DNA from 3 places in the Enterobacter sp. N5-15 genome. Region 2 is predicted to be linked to each of the others. Evidence: riboswitches for the same ligand, from Rfam matches in the RefSeq annotation. Region 2 holds a riboswitch; each other region holds the start of a gene.
What was found. Region 2 has a riboswitch for thiamine pyrophosphate ahead of thiB (thiamine ABC transporter substrate binding subunit). Riboswitches for the same ligand answer to the same signal wherever they lie in the genome.
Positions count from the first base shown of each region.

Region 1: it holds a riboswitch for thiamine pyrophosphate, as region 2 does, so the genes downstream of both, thiC (phosphomethylpyrimidine synthase ThiC) here and thiB (thiamine ABC transporter substrate binding subunit) in region 2, are expected to answer to the same signal.
Region 3: it holds a riboswitch for thiamine pyrophosphate, as region 2 does, so the genes downstream of both, thiM (hydroxyethylthiazole kinase) here and thiB (thiamine ABC transporter substrate binding subunit) in region 2, are expected to answer to the same signal.

Region 1 is NZ_CM170150.1:252,142-258,689, reverse strand. Features, by position in the region: gene hemE (uroporphyrinogen decarboxylase) at 1-749, opposite strand, end outside; gene nudC (NAD(+) diphosphatase) at 788-1,561, opposite strand; gene AC2TE5_RS01190 (Rsd/AlgQ family anti-sigma factor) at 1,657-2,154, shown strand; TPP riboswitch at 2,209-2,320, shown strand; gene thiC (phosphomethylpyrimidine synthase ThiC) at 2,399-4,294, shown strand; gene thiE (thiamine phosphate synthase) at 4,294-4,935, shown strand; gene AC2TE5_RS01175 (HesA/MoeB/ThiF family protein) at 4,922-5,677, shown strand; gene thiS (sulfur carrier protein ThiS) at 5,661-5,861, shown strand; gene thiG (thiazole synthase) at 5,863-6,548, shown strand, end outside.
Region 2 is NZ_CM170150.1:753,557-760,104, forward strand. Features, by position in the region: gene thiQ (thiamine ABC transporter ATP-binding protein ThiQ) at 1-338, opposite strand, end outside; gene thiP (thiamine/thiamine pyrophosphate ABC transporter permease ThiP) at 322-1,932, opposite strand; gene thiB (thiamine ABC transporter substrate binding subunit) at 1,908-2,891, opposite strand; TPP riboswitch at 2,923-3,023, opposite strand; gene sgrR (HTH-type transcriptional regulator SgrR) at 3,060-4,715, opposite strand; gene sgrT (glucose uptake inhibitor SgrT) at 4,804-4,956, shown strand; gene AC2TE5_RS03575 (sugar efflux transporter) at 5,077-6,255, shown strand; gene AC2TE5_RS03580 (cytochrome b/b6 domain-containing protein) at 6,303-6,548, opposite strand, start outside.
Region 3 is NZ_CM170150.1:3,145,100-3,151,647, reverse strand. Features, by position in the region: gene AC2TE5_RS14970 (YadA C-terminal domain-containing protein) at 1-121, opposite strand, end outside; TPP riboswitch at 756-853, shown strand; gene thiM (hydroxyethylthiazole kinase) at 889-1,659, shown strand; gene thiD (bifunctional hydroxymethylpyrimidine kinase/phosphomethylpyrimidine kinase) at 1,656-2,456, shown strand; gene AC2TE5_RS14955 (GntR family transcriptional regulator) at 2,499-3,245, shown strand; gene AC2TE5_RS14950 (PfkB family carbohydrate kinase) at 3,219-4,172, opposite strand; gene AC2TE5_RS14945 (ADP-ribosylglycohydrolase family protein) at 4,169-5,173, opposite strand; gene AC2TE5_RS14940 (nucleoside permease) at 5,170-6,447, opposite strand.

The DNA of each region.
Region 1 (6,548 bases), 500 kb from region 2:
TTGGTGAACAGCGTCACCGGCACGCGGCGACCTTCGTTTTCACGCAGCAGGCCGTCAACGATTTTATGCATGTAGTACAGGGAGAACTGCTGATAATCGCGCCCGGTCAGCACGCCGCCCCAGGTATCGAAAATCATCACCGACTGCGCACCCGCTTTAATCTGCGCGTTCAGATAGAGGGTGACGCTCTTCGCCAGCTTGTCGAGCAGCGCATGCAGGGCCAGCGGCTCGGCGTACATCATCTTTTTAATCATGGTAAAGGCTTTGCTGCTGCCCCCTTCCACCATATAGGTCGCCAGCGTCCACGGGCTGCCGGAGAAGCCAATCAGCGGCACTTCACCTTTCAGCTCGCGGCGAATGGTGCGCACGGCGTTCATCACGTAGCCCAGCTCGCCTTCCGGATCGGGGATCGGCAGCTTATCCACGTCGGCTTTGCTTTTGATTGGGGAGGTGAAACGCGGACCTTCACCGGTTTCGAAGTACAGGCCAAGGCCCATTGCATCCGGAATGGTCAGAATATCCGAGAAGAGGATCGCAGCATCCAGCGGGAAGCGGCGCAGCGGCTGGAGCGTCACTTCACAGGCCAGCTCGGCGTTTTTGCACAGCGACATAAAATCGCCCGCCTGCGCGCGCGTGGCTTTGTACTCTGGCAGATAGCGTCCCGCCTGGCGCATCATCCACACCGGGGTGACATCAACGGGCTGGCGCAGCAGCGCACGCAGATAACGATCGTTCTTCAGTTCGGTCATTTTTGCAGTTCCTTAAGCGTCATGGCCTCAGTGTAACACTACTCATACTCGGCCCGACACATTGCCACGGTATCTTCTATCAGCCGACGCGCCACGGTACCCGGCGGAGGCAACAGCGGTAAATCGTCGTAGCGATACCAGTTCGCGTCCAGCAGCTCTTTCTGGTCAATAACGATCTCGCCGCTGTCGTATTCGGCCATAAATGCCGTCATCAGCGACTGCGGGAACGGCCACGGCTGGGAGGTGACGTAGCGCAGGTTCTTCACTTTGATCCCGCTCTCCTCCATCACCTCGCGCGCCACCGCCTGCTCCAGCGTTTCGCCCACTTCGACGAAGCCGGCCAGCACGGTGTGGATGCCGTTGCGATGGCGGGTATGCTGCGCCAGCAGGATGGAATCCTCCCGGCGGATAGCGACGATAATGCACGGCGCAATCTGCGGATAGTAGCGCTCGCGGCAGTGGCTGCAGAGCATCGCCCACTCGGTTTTGCTCGGACGCATGGTATGACCGCAGTAGCCGCAGTATTTATGCGAGCGGTAAAACTCTGCCAGCTGCACGCCCCGCCCCGCCAGCTGGAACAGCCCCACGTCCAGATCCAGCACCTGGCGCACGGATCCCATGTCCTGGCGGCGGGGCTGTTGGATCAACCACACGGGCTCACCCTGCCACTCGCCGATCTTTAGCGCTGGCTGGCCAACAAGTTCGAACGCCTCAGCTGCGCCATAGGGGATTTCCCCGGCAGGCAGCCATAACTTTTGTTCGTGACTGACGATCCACCAACCAAGATCTGATTTTTCAATAATACGATCCATATCTATTGCACTACCTTCGCTTCACTGACATGTTGTTAGCATTGTGGTTACATTCTGGATAAGCAGATTCAATCCTACATTTTGCGGAGTCGACCATGTTAAACCAGCTGGAAAGCCTGACTGAGCGCGTTAGAGGAAGTAACAAACTGGTGGATCGCTGGCTACATGTACGCAAGCATCTACTCGTGGCTTATTACAATCTGGTCGGTATTAAGCCTGGCAAAGAATCGTTTATGCGACTGAATGAAAAAGCGCTGGATGATTTTTGTCAGGGCCTGGTCGACTATCTGTCCGACGGCCATTTCAATATTTATGAACGCATTATCCGCGAAATGGAAGGGACAACACCGTATTTAGCGGCCAGCAAGCTCTATCCGCTGCTGGAAGCCAACACCCAGCAGATCATGGATTACTATGATTCCGCGCTTGAGAACGCCATCGATCACGATAACTATCTTGAGTTCCAGCGGGCGCTATCCGACCTCGGTGAAGCGCTGGAAGAGCGATTCACGCTGGAAGATAAGCTGATCGCCCTCGTGCTGGACAATGATTTGAACATCAGTAACGAAGAGAACGTCGCGCGCCCTGCTTGAGTTCTTCATCGTTAACGAGTAATTTACAACCATTCGCCCCTCTCACGAGGGGGATTTTTCTTGTCGGAGTGCCCAGCGCCTGAAAGCGCGGGCTGAGACCGTTAATTCGGGATCCGCGGAACCTGATCAGGCTAATACCTGCGAAGGGAACAAGAGTCACACTGCTGTTGTATCGCCTGAGGGCGATCCTCTCTTGCTTCATCCGTCGTCTGACAAGCCATGTCCTTCACTTTTGGAATGAGCTATGTCTACTGCAAAACTGACCCGCCGCGAACAGCGCGCACAGGCCCAACACTTCATCGACACGCTGGAAGGCACCGCTTTCCCGAACTCGAAACGCATCTACATTTCCGGCTCGCAGGCCGATATCCGCGTCCCAATGCGCGAAATTCAGCTCAGCCCGACGCTTATCGGCGGCAGCAAAGATAACCCGCAGTATGAAGACAACGAAGCCGTGCCGGTATACGACACCTCCGGCCCTTACGGCGACCCTGATGTTGCCATCAACGTCCAGCAGGGTCTGGCGAAGCTGCGCCAGCCGTGGATTGAGGCGCGTGATGATAGCGAAGCGCTAAACGAGCAAAGCTCTGCCTACACCAAAGAGCGCCTGGCCGACGACGGTCTGGACGGGCTGCGCTTTACCGGCCTGCTGACGCCAAAACGCGCCAAAGCGGGCAAATGCGTGACCCAGCTGCACTACGCGCGCCAGGGCATCGTCACGCCGGAGATGGAGTTCATCGCCATCCGCGAAAACATGGGCCGCGAACGCATCCGTAGCGAAGTGCTGCGCTATCAGCATCCGGGTGAAGGCTTTGGCGCTCGCCTGCCGGAGAACATCACGCCGGAGTTTGTGCGCGACGAAGTGGCCGCAGGCCGCGCGATTATCCCCGCCAACATCAACCATCCGGAGTCCGAGCCGATGATTATTGGCCGCAACTTCCTGGTGAAGGTCAACGCGAACATCGGTAACTCGGCCGTGACCTCCTCCATCGAAGAAGAGGTGGAAAAGCTGGTCTGGTCCACGCGCTGGGGTGCGGACACGGTAATGGACCTCTCCACTGGCCGCTATATTCACGAAACCCGCGAGTGGATCCTGCGTAACAGCCCGGTACCGATTGGTACCGTCCCGATTTATCAGGCGCTGGAGAAGGTCAACGGCATTGCCGAAGACCTCACCTGGGAAGCGTTCCGCGACACGCTGCTGGAGCAGGCTGAACAGGGCGTGGACTACTTCACCATTCACGCGGGCGTGCTGCTGCGCTACGTGCCGATGACGGCTAAGCGCCTGACCGGCATCGTCTCGCGCGGCGGTTCCATCATGGCGAAGTGGTGCCTCTCCCATCATCAGGAAAACTTCCTCTACGAGCACTTCCGCGAGATCTGCGAAATCTGTGCCGCGTACGATGTCTCTCTGTCGTTGGGCGACGGCCTGCGTCCTGGCTCTATTCGCGACGCGAATGACGAAGCGCAGTTTGCCGAGCTGCACACGCTGGGCGAACTGACCAAAATCGCCTGGGAGTATGACGTGCAGGTGATGATTGAAGGTCCGGGACACGTGCCGATGCAGATGATCCGCCGCAACATGACCGAGGAGCTGGAGCACTGCCACGAAGCGCCGTTCTACACCCTGGGGCCGTTGACCACCGATATTGCGCCGGGCTATGACCACTTCACGTCAGGCATTGGGGCGGCGATGATCGGCTGGTTCGGCTGCGCCATGCTCTGCTACGTGACGCCGAAAGAGCACCTCGGCCTGCCAAACAAAGAGGACGTGAAGCAGGGGCTGATCACCTACAAAATTGCCGCCCACGCGGCGGATCTGGCCAAAGGCCACCCGGGCGCGCAAATCCGCGATAACGCCATGTCGAAGGCGCGCTTCGAATTCCGCTGGGAAGACCAGTTCAACCTGGCGCTGGACCCGTTCACCGCCCGCGCCTATCACGACGAAACCCTCCCGCAGGAATCAGGCAAAGTCGCACACTTCTGCTCTATGTGCGGGCCGAAGTTCTGCTCGATGAAAATCAGCCAGGAGGTGCGCGACTACGCCGCCGCGCAGACCATTGAAGTGGGTATGGCGGACATGTCAGAAACCTTCCGCGCCAGAGGCGGCGAAATCTACCTCAAAAAAGAGGAGGCGTAATGTACCAGCCCGATTTCCCGCCCGTCCCCTACCGTTTAGGGCTCTATCCGGTGGTGGACAGCGTGGAGTGGATAGAGCGCCTGCTGAAGGCTGGCGTTCGCACCCTCCAGCTGCGCATCAAGGATAAACGCGACGAAGAGGTGGAAGCGGATGTGGTTGCCGCCATCGCGCTTGGGCGTCGGCATAACGCCCGCCTGTTTATCAACGACTACTGGCGGCTGGCCGTTAAGCACCAGGCTTACGGCGTGCATCTGGGTCAGGAGGATCTGGAAACAACGGATCTGAGCGCTATCCGCGAAGCCGGGTTGCGCCTTGGCGTTTCAACACACGATGACATGGAGATCGACGTGGCGCTGGCGGCCCGTCCCTCTTACATCGCGCTGGGTCACGTCTTCCCGACGCAAACCAAGCAGATGCCCTCCGCACCGCAGGGTCTGACGCAGCTGGCGAACCACGTTAAACGCCTTGCCGATTACCCTACCGTCGCCATCGGCGGGATCAGCCTTGAACGCGCCCCGGCGGTGCTGGAGACCGGCGTCGGCAGTATCGCCGTCGTCAGCGCCATCACCCAGGCCGCAGACTGGCAATTCGCCACCGAACAGCTGTTACAGCTGGCAGGAGCGGGTGATGAACGATCGTGATTTTATGCGCTACAGCCGTCAGATCCTGCTGGAAGATATCGCCATCGACGGGCAGCAAAAACTGCTCGCCAGCCGGGTGCTGATTGTCGGTCTGGGCGGGTTAGGCGCGCCCGCCGCGATTTATCTGGCAGGTGCAGGTATCGGTACACTGGTGCTGGCCGATGACGACGAGGTTCACCTCAGCAACCTGCAGCGACAAATCCTCTTTACCACCGAGGATATCAACCAGCCGAAAGCGCAAATCACCCGACAGCGCCTGAACCAGCTCAACCCGGATATCGAGCTGATTGCCCTGCAGGATCGGCTCAGCGGTGAAAGCCTGAGCCGTGAGGTCGCCCTTGCCGACGCGGTGCTGGACTGCACGGACAACATGGCGACGCGCCAGGCGATTAACGCCGCCTGCGTGGCAAGTAATACGCCGCTTATCACCGCCAGCGCGGTGGGTTTCGGCGGGCAGATGATGGTCCTGACCCCGCCGTGGTCGCAGGGCTGCTATCGCTGCCTGTGGCCGGATGATGCAGAGCCCGCACGCAACTGCCGTACGGCGGGCATTCTTGGTCCGGTGGTCGGCGTAATGGGCACAATGCAGGCGCTGGAAGCCATCAAGCTGCTCAGCGGCATGGAGACGGAACGCAATACGCTGCGGCTGTTTGATGCCCGCTCCAGCGGCTGGCGCCATCTGGCCTTACACCGCGCAAGCCGCTGCCCGGTATGCGGAGGTCGCGATGCGCATTCTGTTTAACGATGAGCCGATGAGATGCGACGACGGGCTCACCGTTGCGGTACTGCTCGACAAGCTGCGTCAGCTCAGGCCGGGAAGGGCGCTGGCGCTCAATCAACAGATCCTGCCGCGCGAGCAGTGGGAACATCAGCAGGTCAATGACGGCGACCAGATCCTGCTGTTTCAGGTTATCGCAGGGGGCTGAGATGTTACGTATTGCCGATAAAGTCTTTGATTCACATCTGTTTACCGGAACCGGAAAATTCGCCTCGCCGCAGCTGATGGTGGATGCCATTCGCGAAAGCGGCAGCCAGCTGGTGACGCTGGCGCTCAAGCGCGTGGATCTGCGTCATCACAGCGATGCCATTCTGGCTCCTTTACTGGCGGCTGGCGTCACGCTGCTGCCCAACACCTCCGGTGCCAAAACGGCCGAAGAGGCGATTTTCGCCGCGCAGCTGGCCCGCGAGGCGCTCGGCACCCGCTGGCTGAAGCTGGAAATTCATCCTGACGCCCGCTGGCTGCTGCCTGACCCTATCGAAACGCTGAAAGCGGCTGAAAAGCTGGTGCAGCAAGGGTTTACCGTCCTGCCTTACTGCGGCGCCGACCCTGTTCTGTGCAAACGGCTGGAAGAGGTCGGCTGCGCCGCCGTCATGCCGCTGGGCGCCCCCATTGGCTCCAACCAGGGGCTGGAAACCCGCGCGATGCTGGAAATCATCATCGAGCAGGCTACCGTACCGGTGGTGGTGGATGCGGGCATTGGCGTGCCAAGCCATGCCGCGCAGGCGCTGGAGATGGGTGCCGACGCGGTGCTGGTGAACACGGCCATCGCGGTTGCCGACGATCCGGTCATGATGGCGCGTGCGTTCCGCATGGCCGTTGAGGCTGGCCTGCT
Region 2 (6,548 bases):
ATAATCTCCAGCTTCTGGCGCTGGGCATCGTTCAGCCTGAGTCCCGGATGCATTCCCAGCGCGATGTTTTGCCGCACCGTCAGGTGGGTAAACAGGTTGTTTTCCTGAAACAGCATTGAGACCGGACGTTTTGCGGGCGGCGTGTAGGTATGATCGTGATTTTCAATGACGATCGCGCCGCTTGCCGGCTGCAGAAAACCCGCAATCAAATTAAGCAGCGTGCTTTTTCCCGCGCCGCTTGGGCCAAGTACGGCGATCATCTCCCCTTGACGCACGGAGAGCGTGAAGCGCATCGGCAGATGCTGGTAAAGCCAGGTTACATCAGTCAGTTTTAACATCACGCCCCGGAAGTTTTTCGATAGCGGTAAATAAGGCAAAGCACAGCAGCAGCAGTAACAGCGCGGTGACCGCGCCGTCCTGACTGCGATAAGAGCCGATTTGCTGATAGAGCCAGTATGGCAGCGTGCGGAAATCGTCATTGCCAAAGAGAGCCACCACGCCAAAATCCCCAATCGACAGCACGCAGGCAAACGCCAGCGCCTGCGCCAGCGGGCGTTTTAGCGCGCGCAGTTCAACCACCTTCAGCCGCTGCCAGCCCTGCATGCCCAGCGACTGGCACAGCAAACCGTAGCGGCTGTTGACGTCGCGCATCGGGTTTTCCAGCACTTTGAGCGCGTAGGGAATGGCCATCAGGGCGTTGGTGAAAATCACAATGCCATCGGCTCTTTCCGGCAGGCCGATGGTGCTGTTGAACAGTAAAAAGAAGCCCGTCGCCAGCACGATGCCCGGCATCGCCAGAATCAGCATGCCCGTCAGCTCTAACGCCTGTCCGGCCTTTTGGGCCTGCCGGGCATAGAGTTCACGGCTGCTCCACAGCAGCATCATGGTCAGCATGACGCACAGTAACCCAGCCGCCAGGGCGATACGCAGCGAGGTCCAGGTGGCCTGCCAGAGGACGGGCTGTTGCAGGACGGATATGAGATTGCGGTTCAGTCCGTCAACGATAACGGCCATCAGCGGCGGCAGCAGAAGCAGGAGCGCCAGCGCAATCAGGATAAAATCGGTGACGCGGCTGTGCAGGCTGTCCTGCGGATCGCGCCAGCCGGTTATTTGATTGCTGCCAGCGGGAATGGCTTTACTCAGCCGCTGGCTCAGCAGCACCAGCGCAAGGCAGCACGCCATCTGCACCATCGCCAGCAGCGCGGCGCGACCGGGATCGTAGTCGTAACTCAGCGCCTGGTAAATCGCCAGCTCAATGGTGGTGGCCTGCGGCCCGCCGCCGAGCGACAGCACGGTGGCAAAGCTGGCAAAACAGAGCATGAAGATTAACGCCGCGACGGGCGGGATCTGGCGGCGCAGCCACGGCCATTCGACAAAGCGAAAGAATGACCAGCCGCGCATGCCGAGCTGGGCGGCAACCTGACGCTGTTCGCCGGGAATGTTTTCCAGCGCCTGCAAGAAGAGGCGCGTTGCCATCGGCATATTGAAAAAGACGTGCGCCAGCAGAATGCCCCGCAGTCCGTAAGGCGAGAATGACCATTCCAGACCAAGCTGGCCGAACAGCGAAGCCAGCCAGCCCTGGCGTCCGTAAACGCTCAGAATACCAAATACCGCCACCAGCACGGGCAGGATCAGCGTCATGGCGCACAGGCGCAGCAGTGCCAGCCTGCCGGGAAAACGCCGCCGATACAGGGCACGCGCCAGAAAAATGGCCGGGATCGCCGACAGCAGAGCAGAGAGAGACGCCTGCCAGAAGGAGAACCGGATAACGTGCCAGAGGTAGCTGTCGTGCCAGAGGGCGAGCAGGTCGCTCTCTGGCGCGTTGAACCACAGTGCAAGAAAAGCTCCCAGGCTGACCACTACCATCACTATGGCGGCGAGCAGCCCGGGAAGTAACCAGCCGGGAATCAACGGCTGACGGCGCGTTGCCATTCACTTACCCATGCTGCACGCTGCGCGGCGACCTGCTGCGGCGTAAACTCCAGCGAGGCTGTTGGTTTGGTCAACTGCTCGAAACCTGCGGGCAGGGCAACGTTAGTGACCGGATACATCCAGTTGCCTGCGGGAATCGCATTCTGGAACGCCGGTGAAACCATGAACTTCAGGAACTTCTCGGCCAGCTCCGGCTGTTTGCTGGCGGCGGTACGCGCGGCGACTTCCACCTGCAGATAGTGCCCTTCAGCAAAATTAGCGGCAGCGTAGTTATCTTTCTTCTCGGCGATGATGTGGTAGGCCGGAGAGGTGGTATAGCTCAGCACCAGGTCGCTTTCGCCTTTCAGGAACAGGCCATAGGCTTCGCTCCAGCCCTTGGTCACGGTGACGGTTTTGGCGGCCAGTTTCTGCCACGCTTCCGGCGCTTTATCCCCGTAGACCTTCTGCATCCACAGCAGCAGGCCCAGACCCGGCGTGCTGGTACGCGGATCTTCATAAATCACGCGCCACTTCTGGTCACTTTCAACCAGCTCTTTCAGGCTCTTCGGCGGGTTTTTCAGCTTGTTTTTGTCATACACGAACGCAAAGTAGCCGTAGTCGAACGGCACAAAGGTGTCGTTTTTCCAGCCGCCCGGCACGTTAACGGCATCTGCCGCAACGCCGCTTTTGGCAAACAGTTTGGTTTGCGAGGCGGCTTCCAGCAGGTTGTTATCCAGACCGAGCACCACGTCGGCCTTGCTGTTTTTGCCTTCCATGCGCAGACGGTTGAGCAGCGACACGCCATCTTCCAGTGCCACGAACTTCAGCTCGCAGTTACAGTCCGCTTCGAAGGCTTTTTTGACTACCGGGCCAGGGCCCCAGTCGGCAGAGAAGGAGTCATAGGTATAGACCGTCAGGACGGGCTTGGCAAAAGCAGGCAACGCCAGCAGCGCCAGCAGGGGGAGAACTTTTTTTAACACTTTGCACCTCAAAGTTGAGTGGCAAAGGATTTTGAGCGACAGCCTCAAATCCCTTCGCCGGCGTTATCCGGATCAGGTTCGACGGGTATTATCTCAGCGCACATCTGTGATGCAGCACCCCGTTGAGAACGGCGCTATTGTAATGATTTGGTGAATATTACGAAAGCGTTATGGCTCCGGCGGTGCAAACCAGGCGGATTTAAAATCAAACCAGCCCAGGGTATTCATCCGCAGGCCGCGCATGCTGCGCTGGCCCTGGATCATCAGCCAGTGGTGGATCAACGGTACGATCGCCTGCTCGGCCAGAAGCTGCTGGCACCACGCAGCAAGATTCATTTCTCCCGCACGCCACTGGGCGGCATCCTGCTGCCAGTCACGGTCGATGCAGTGCTGGATGAGAGGAACTTCATACAGATGCGAGAAAAGGGAAAAATCGAGCGGCAGGGTAAAGTTGGCGCTGTTGAGCCAGATATCACTGGCGATCTCACCCTGATGCCATTCGTCATAGTCCACTTCCCTGACGTCTAACGTGACCCCCTCGGCTGCCAGCAGTCGGGTCATGATTCTGGCGATAAAACGATGCTCCACGTGCTCGCGGTAGTAGGTCAGGGTGATGGACTCCAGCCCGGCGGGTTTGTCGCAGTGCACCGGGCGGGCGTGGTGCCAGCGCGGAAGCAGGCCGTACGCCGGGAACCAGTATGTCTGGTACTGCTCTTCCGCATGGTAGATCAGATTGGAAGGAGACAAAACGTGGCTGATCCACTTGCGCACGGCCTGATTTGCCCCACGGTGGGTGCGGCGGTCAAAGAGGAGATAGTAACATCCCTCTTCCAGGCGACTCTCCACGGCCTTTTCTCCCGTGGTGGGGCCTTCAAGCGTTAGTCCGGCGCTCAGCTCTTCATTGAGATCCGGTAATACCCACACGTTCACTTCGTCGATCAGCGCCCGATAGCCAAAGTAGTCATCGAACGCGCGGATTTTCAGCTGGTTGCTGTTATTGCGGGACACGGAGTAGGGGCCGGTGCCAATCGGCTGGCTGGCAAAGTTGTTCAACGATTCCCACTCACCGGGCAAAATCATCGACGGCACATAGCCCAGCAGCCAGGGAAGCCACTTATCCAGCTGCGACAGCTCGATATCCAGCGTCCAGGCCGTGGGGGAGTGGACGCGGGAGATATGGGAGTAGAGCGGGAGCTTGCGGACGCGTTCCAGAGAGGCGATGACGTCGTGCATTTCCAGCTCGCGGCCGTGGTGAAAGTGGATGCCGGGGCGTAAGAAGAAGCGCCAGTGAAGCGGGGAAACCTGCTGCCAGTGGTGCGCGATATCCGCTTCCAGTTCCCCGTTTTCCTCATTTATGCGCGTCAGGCCGCTGAAGATTTGCCGGGCCATGTGGGTTTCAGAGCGGCGTAAGGCCGTGCCGGGCAACAGATTTTTCATTGGGCGATAGTAGAGCACCCGCAGGATGTGTCGGCCCTGACGAAAGCTGCGTCCGAGATGGGAAACCAGCATCTGGCGCACGGCGGCTTTGTCGCCCACCAGCTGTACCAGCTGATCGATGCGGTCCTGCTCCAGCAGGTCTTCCGCGCGCTGCTGCTGCAACGCCAGCCCGGTATAGAGAAAGGTCAGTCGCGAGCGTTTGCCGCGTCCCGCCTCCGCTTCCCAGCTTAACCATCCCTGCTGCTGCATGGTGTTGAGCAGCGTGCGCATATGGCGGCGGGAACAGCTAAGCAGGTCAGCCAGCTCGTTGAGCGTGGTCTCCTGCGATTGCCCCTCGCAGCACTGCCAGAGGCGGATAAACTGTTGTTGCAGACGACCGGAAGGCATAAAAGGGGAACTCCTGACAAAAAACCAGCAATTTATTTATCCCTATATTAGGCCAATAATTCTCCTCGATGAAGCGAGGAGGTAAATTATGAAGAGGTCTACCGCACGTCAGTTTTATCAGCAGTACTTTTCAGCGACAAAGGGATCGTCCTGGCTGGCCCGCCGGTGTGCAGAGCAACGGCTGAAAACGTTAGAAGAATTGATGCAGTGGGACGTTACAACACCGACCTCTTCCCGCTAACTCGCCTCGATCATGTGTGACTGAGTATTGGTGCTAATCACCCGCCAGCAAAATGTTTTTGCTGGCTTTTTTCGTTTATTCTTTCACCCGGTTTCGATTTGCTTTCACAAGGACTTGCGCATGCTGTGGTTGATGACGATGGGGCGGCGCCTGAACGGCGTGTATGCCGCTTTTATGCTGGTGGCCTTTATGATGGGCGTGGCGGGTGCGCTGCAGGCGCCGACGCTGAGCCTGTTTCTCAGCCGCGAGGTGGGGGCACAGCCGTTTTGGGTCGGCCTGTTTTATACCGTCAACGCCATTGCCGGGATCCTGGTCAGCCTCGCGCTGGCGAAACGATCGGACAGCCAGGGCGATCGCCGCAGGCTGATCCTCTTTTGCTGCGCCATGGCCGTGGGCAACGCGCTGCTCTTTGCCTTCAACCGTCATTATCTGACGCTGATTACCTGCGGCGTGCTGCTGGCGTCGCTGGCGAACACCGCCATGCCGCAGCTGTTCGCGCTGGCCCGTGAATATGCGGATAATTCGGCGCGGGAAGTGGTGATGTTCAGCTCGGTGATGCGTGCCCAGCTCTCGCTGGCGTGGGTCATTGGGCCGCCGCTGGCCTTCATGCTGGCGTTGAACTACGGCTTTACCGCCATGTTCTCCATCGCCGCCGGGATTTTTGTCATCAGCCTGGTATTGATTGCCTTCGCGCTGCCGTCCGTGGCGCGCGTCGAACAGGCGACGGATAAACCTGTCACCCAGGTGAGCGGCTGGCAGGACAAAAACGTCCGCATGCTGTTTATTGCCTCCACGCTGATGTGGACCTGCAACACCATGTACATCATCGATATGCCGCTGTGGATCAGCAGCGATCTGGGTTTACCGGATAAACTCGCGGGGATCTTAATGGGGACCGCCGCCGGGCTGGAAATTCCGGCGATGATTCTGGCGGGTTACTACGTTAAGCGCTTTGGAAAGCGTCGGATGATGATCGTCGCCGTGGCGGCCGGGGTGCTGTTCTACGCGGGGCTGATCCTTTTCCATTCGCGTGAAGCGTTGCTGGCGCTGCAGCTGTTTAACGCCGTGTTTATCGGGATTGTTGCCGGGATCGGCATGCTCTGGTTTCAGGATCTCATGCCCGGTCGTGCAGGCTCGGCGACCACGCTTTTTACCAACAGTATTTCAACCGGGGTGATTCTGGCAGGCGTGATTCAGGGGGCGCTGGCGCAAAGCTATGGGCATGCGTCTGTTTACTGGATGATTGCGGCGATCTCTGTCGTGACGCTTCTGCTGACCTGCCGCGTGAAAGACGTGTGATTGGATCAATGAAACGGAGCCCGGAAATGCCGGGCTCTGCGAACCGTTTACTCTGAATACTGATATTTACGCTGCGCGCGTAGCGTCAGGTACATATGGACGAGGCCCATGAAACCGTGTGCCCAGAAATATGTCTCAATAAAGACCGTCAGGAATTTATGCAAATTTAAGGCGGATTCCGTGATGGACGACACGGGCCCGAGCGTGGCGTTCAGCACGAACCAGGCCGCGCCGCAGAGTGCAACGCCCAGCAGCGCCAGCACGCCCAGACCTTGCACCGTTGCCGCCATGCC
Region 3 (6,548 bases), 2.4 Mb from region 2:
TCACAATATTTGTGATTGATGCATCGTCCCAGGCTGCAGCAGCATCGGTAATATTCATGGCGCTACCTGCTACCACGCCTAATACAAAAACAGAAATAACAGATTTCTTAAAAGCTTTCATTCGAAGGACTCACATCATTAACGTATTGAAAAACAAATTTAAGCAGAACGGTTTTGGCTTTATTGAGCATGAAGGTATCTGTATTTCCATATATCAATACAGGTTATTCATTGCTTAGATCTTTTTTAGTTGCGTGAATAAACTATCAATTAAACCCAAACTGATTATTTTGATCTAAATCATAAATGATATGAATAAATACATGGTCAGGATACGACGCCGTGGTGATTTATTTAATGTATACATTGACTTATGGATTGTGTGGTAAGCCAGGGGAAACGTTAAGCCATTGATGAAAATACGAATGTTCAATGGGTTTAAATAAATTAATATTTCCTTTTTCTTTCATGCGAAAGAAGTTTCTATATCTTATAAAAGATGAAGGGGCACGTAATAAAAAATAAAAATAATAGCCTCAGTAAACGTGCGTAATAAAGGTTTTCAATAAGGCGTTAACAATTATTGAACCAGAATTAACTAAAGCGTAATAAATATAGGCAAATGACTGGAAAGTACGTCTGGAGATTTCAGCTATGACACGCCCGGCGATAAATCGAAACTCCTTGCGCCTGGCCCATGGCCGCGGTTACACTAAACAACGTTAATGAGTTTTTATAACTCTCTGTTTTAAAAGTATTTTGACTCGGGGTGCCCTTCTTCGTTGAAGGCTGAGAAATACCCGTATTACCTGATCTGGATAATGCCAGCGTAGGGAAGTCAGATGCCTTCCCGGTCATCGCTTCTTCACGCAAGGCAGGAGCGAACCCATGCAGCCTGACCTGCTCGATTTACACGTTTTACGCCACTTCCGAACCTGTTCTCCGCTGACCCATTGTATGACCAACGATGTCGTACAGACCTTTACGGCCAACGTTCTGCTCGCGCTTGGCGCATCACCCGCGATGGTGATTGAGGCCGAAGAGGCTGAACAGTTTGCCGCGATCGCCGATGCGCTGCTGATTAACGTTGGCACGCTGACCTCACCGCGCGCCCAGTCGATGCGCCGGGCGATTGAGAGCGCGGTGGCGGCAGACAAGCCCTGGACGCTGGACCCGGTTGCCGTGGGTGCCCTGACGTTCCGCACCCGCTTTTGCCATCAAATTCTTGCCCTGAAACCGACCGCCATTCGCGGCAATGCCTCTGAAATTCTTGCCCTTGCCGGAATGAGCGCGGGCGGGCGCGGCGTTGATACGACCGATACCGCCGCCAGCGCGGTGTCCGCCGCACAGGCGCTGGCTCGCCAGACAAATGCCGTTGTGGTCGTCACCGGCGAGGTGGATTACATCACTGACGGGCAACGTACCCGCACGGTCACGGGCGGCGATCCGCTGATGACGCGCGTGGTGGGAACCGGATGCGCGCTCTCTGCCGTTGTGGCGGCGAGCTGCTCGCTGCCGGGCGACCGGATGGATAACGTCGCTGCCGCCTGCGGATGGATGAAGCGGGCCGGAACGGTGGCCGTTGCGCAGTCACTTGGGCCGGGCAGTTTTGCCAGCGCGTTCCTGGATGCGCTCTACACGCTGGAGGAGCAGGCATGAAGCGGATTAACGCCCTGACCATTGCCGGCACCGATCCCAGCGGCGGCGCGGGTATCCAGGCTGACCTGAAAACCTTCTCGGCCCTTGGCGCGTACGGCTGCTCGGTCATTACCGCGCTGGTGGCGCAAAACACGCGCGGCGTGCAGTCGGTCTACCGTATTGAACCGGATTTTGTTGCCGCGCAGCTGGATTCGGTGTTCAGCGACGTCCGCATCGATACCACCAAGATCGGCATGCTGGCCGAGACCGACATAGTGGAAGCGGTGGCCGAGCGGCTTAAGCGCTATCAGGTACAAAACGTGGTGCTGGATACCGTCATGCTGGCAAAAAGCGGCGATCCGCTGCTCTCCGCCTCCGCCGTCGAGACGCTGCGCAATAAGCTGTTGCCGCAGGTGGCGCTCATTACGCCCAATCTGCCGGAAGCCGCCGCGCTGCTGGGCACATCGCACGCGCAAACTGAACGCGAGATGAAAGCGCAGGGGAACGCGCTGCTGGCAATGGGCTGCGGCGCGGTGCTGATGAAAGGCGGACACCTGGATGATGCCGAAAGTCCGGACTGGCTCTTTACCCGCGACGGCGAAGTACGCTTTACCGCGCCGCGCGTGCAGACCAAAAACACCCACGGTACGGGCTGTACGCTCTCTGCCGCGCTGGCGGCGCTGCGTCCACGGCATGACGGCTGGTCCGATACGGTGCGCGAAGCGAAAATCTGGCTCTCAGCGGCGCTGGCAAAAGCCGATACTCTGGAAGTGGGTCACGGTATTGGGCCGGTTCATCATTTTCATGCATGGTGGTAACCCAGTATACTGGCAGGAAACACCACGCCTGAGAAAACAGAGATGGAACAAGCGCATACCCGGTTAATCGCTCAACTGAATGAACGGATCGCCGCGCCTGACAACACGCCGCTGTACCTGAAATTTGCCGAAACGGTAAAAAATGCGGTGCGAAGCGGCATGTTAGAGCACGGGAATATTTTGCCCGGCGAGCGCGATCTGAGCCAGTTAACCGGGGTGTCGCGCATCACCGTGCGAAAAGCGATGCAGGCGCTGGAGGAAGAGGGCGTGGTGACGCGTTCCCGTGGCTATGGCACGCAAATCAACAACATCTTTGAATATTCGCTGAAAGAGGCGCGCGGCTTTTCCCAGCAGGTGGTGCTGCGCGGTCAAAAGCCGAATACGCTATGGGTCAACAAGCGGGTGGTGAAATGCCCGGAAGAGGTCGCAAACCACCTGTCGATCCCGCCGGACAGCGAAGTCTTTTTGCTCAAGCGCATTCGCTATGTGGATGACGATGCGGTGTCGATCGAAGAGTCCTGGGTGCCGGTTGGGCTGATTCCCGATGCGGATGCGATTGGCATTTCGCTGTACGATTACTTCCGCAGTCAGAATATTTTCCCGCAGCGTACCCGTTCGCGGGTCAGCGCCCGCATGCCGGACAGCGAGTTTCAGGCGCACATTAAGATGGACGAAAAAATACCGGTGCTGGTGATCAAGCAGGTCGCGCTTGACCAACAGCACCGGCCGATTGAGTACAGCATCAGCTACTGTCGCAGCGATCTATACGTCTTTGTGTGCGAGGAATAATTCGTCGCGAGTCGGGGCGCAGTCCCCGCCGCGGTGGCTGACTACCCAGGACGCCACGGCATTCCCCAGCAGAACGGCGTCTGCCAGTGACCATCCCGCCGCCAGCCCGGCAAGCGTTCCGCCCGCGTGGCTGTCGCCAGCGCCAATGGTATCCACCACCGTGGCCGGAAATGCCGGAACAACGCCCGAGACGTCACCGTCATACCATGCGGCACCGTCTTTATCATGCCGCACAATCAGGGCGGCACCGAAGCGATGCTGCCACTCCGCACCCAGATTTTCAGCCGCTACACCCAGTCGTTCGGCTGCGATCTCCGCTTCCTGACGATTAAGCGACACAATCGGTCTGCAGGCCATAATTCGCGCCATCAGCGCGTCGGGGATATCCGCGATGCGGGGACCGAAATCAATAAAGGCCGTCACGTCCTGCAACCCCTCCAGCCAGCGTGTCAGCAGCTCGCCGCACGGCGAGGCCAGCTGATAGCCGGATAAATAGACCAGGCTGTTCGACGGGATGTTAAGCACATCAAGCCAGCGCAGCTGCCACTGGTTCTCCACGCCGCTAAAGGACATAAAGGTGCGCTCGCCGTCCGGCTCCACCAGCGCCAGGCACCAGCCGTTATCGCCGGTTTCGGCCTCGATGGCGCTGTGCAGATCCTGCTTCGCCATGGCGTTGCGGATGATATCCGCCCACACGCCGTGGCCGACGGGCAGAGCGTTTTGCGCCGTAATGCCGAGCCGTTTCAGGGCGATGGCGATATTCAGCGCGCAGCCGCCAATATTCACGCCCTGCTGTTTGAGCTCGATATCGCACCCGCGCCAGGGCAGGGCGTAGGCGTCGGCGATGACGTCAATCACCGCTGCGCCCAGCACCGTTACCGGACGCGTGGCGTGCAGGGTGTCGAGACGTTGGGCAAATGAATTCATACGCCCTCCCTTTGCTCCCGATAGTGCAGCAGTTTCTCGCAATAGTGGCCGAAATCGAGCCGGTTGACGGCGTCGAGTTCGGCTTTGAGCGCCGGGTCAATCGCCTGCACGCCGTGGAGCGCACCGCAGATGGCCGTCGCCATTGCGCCAATGGTGTCGGTATCGCCGCCCAGATTGGCGCATAAAATGGCGCAGCGGTTTGGGTCGGTTCCCGCCAGTTCGACCATCGCAATGGCCGCCGGAACGGACTCAACGGTGCTGGTTCCGGCCCCCACGAGCTGGTACACCTGCTCGCTGGCGGACTCAACCCCGTTGGCTTCCCGCACGGTCTTAAGCGCCAGCTCAATACGTGCTGCGAGCGACGCGCTGAAGGTGGTGGTTTTCGCCTCCTGCGCATAGCGGGCGATACCCGGCAGCGCATCGACGATGTTCTGCCAGCTTTCGCCGTCGACGGCGCGGGAAATCGCCCAGGCAATCACCACCGCGCCGGCAATGGCGAGATCGGATTTATGGGTCGGGCTGGAGGCCAGCGCCACCTGCTCAACAAAGTGCTCCAGACGCGTGGCCGGAAGCAGGCAGCCCAGCGGGGAGGCGCGCATTGCCGCCCCGTTGGTCACGCCGTTGTTTTCCAGTTCGCTGACCGGCTTCCCGTCGCGAATCGCGTTAAGCGCGATTTTGGAGGTCGGGCCGAGCACGTTCTTATTAAACGCATCGAAATCGAGCGCCCATTGCAGAATATGCTTGCCGATAACGTCCGCGTTGATGTCTCCCTCACACTCAATAATCGCGTCCGCCAGGCACAGCGCCATTGAGGTATCGTCGGTGAACTCCGCCTGTTTGAAATAGCAGGCCGCATTATTCTCTGCCGGGCCGGGTAAAAAGCGGTCGATCCAGCCGAAGTGCGCTTTGACGCGCTTTCTCGGCCACAGCTCCGACGGCATGCCCATCGCATCCCCTAACGCCTGCCCGTAAAGAGCACCGAGAACACGTTCTTGTTTCATTTAACTTCCCCTTGTGTTAGCGCGGCATCGCCATCAACCACCTCAATTGCGGTGATCTCTTTATCCGATTCGCGGAAAAACAGCATAAACAGCACGGCAATCACGGCAATCATGATTGCACCAAACGCCCACATTCCGGCCCAGTTGAAGGTCAGCCCATTCACCGGCTCTTTGTATGCGAACATTTTTTCCATCATCACGCCGCCCAGGCGGTAGCCCAGCAGGCTCCCAAAGCCCTGGCAGCACAGCGTAATCAAGCCCTGCGCAGCGGTGCGCATGTGCACCGGCGCTTTTTTATCCACGTAGATGTACGCGGTGACGTAGTAGAAGTCGTAGCTCACGCCGTGCAGCAGAATGCCGAGGAACAGCAGGGCGTAGGTGAAGTACTGTTCCGCTCCGCCGTAAACGAAGAACCCGTAGCGGATGGCGGCAGTGATCAGACCCAGCAGTAAGACCTTCTTAATACCAAAGCGTTTGGTAAAGAACGGCAGCGCCAGCATAAAGAAGATTTCGGAGAACTGGCCGAGCGTCATCCAGCCGGTAGCGTTTTTCATCCCCACTTCGGTGAGATAGCCGTTGGCGAAGATGTAGTAGAAGGCCAGCGGCATGGCGAACAGGAACGAGCAGAAGAAGAACACCAGGAAGTTTTTGTCGCGCAGCAGGATCAGCGCGTCCAGCCCCAGCATCACTTTGATATCCAGCTTGCCGGTGCTCTTCGGCGGGGTGTTCGGCAGGAACAGGGCAAAGGCGCCGAGCAGGGCGGAGCTGGCGGCCGTCATCAGCAGCGGAATATTGGTATCGGAAATGTCGCTGTAGCCCAGCATCTGCGGCAGGAAGCCGCACGCCAGCCCGGAGGCGATCCAGCCGATGGTGCCCATCACGCGGATGCGCGGGAAATCGGCCTCGACGTCGTCCACGTTGGCGAAGGCAATGCTGTTGGTCAGCGCGATGGTCGGCATATAGGTCAGGGAGTAAACCAGCAGCAGCGGGAAGAAGGTGCTGAACTGGGTTTGCTGGGCGGCGAAGTACATCAGAATCGCACCGGCGAACATCAGCACCGCCAGCACTTTCTGGGCGGCGAAGAAGCGGTCCGTCAGCGAGCCGACCAGAATCGGTGAAAGGATAGCGGCAATGGCGGTACAGGCGTAAGACCAGCCGATTTCCCCGGCGGTAAAACCGCTTTTGCTCAGCCACAGCCACAGCGGCACAAACCAAGCGCCCCAGATAAACCATTCAACAAACATCATGAATGACAGTTGGACTTTCGTTTTCATTTTTTAATCCTGCATGTCAGAGAGGGTACGCCTTTAACATACCACTCAATAATACCTTTTAAATACCTTTGTGGCGATTGTTTGATCAATGTAACAGTTTT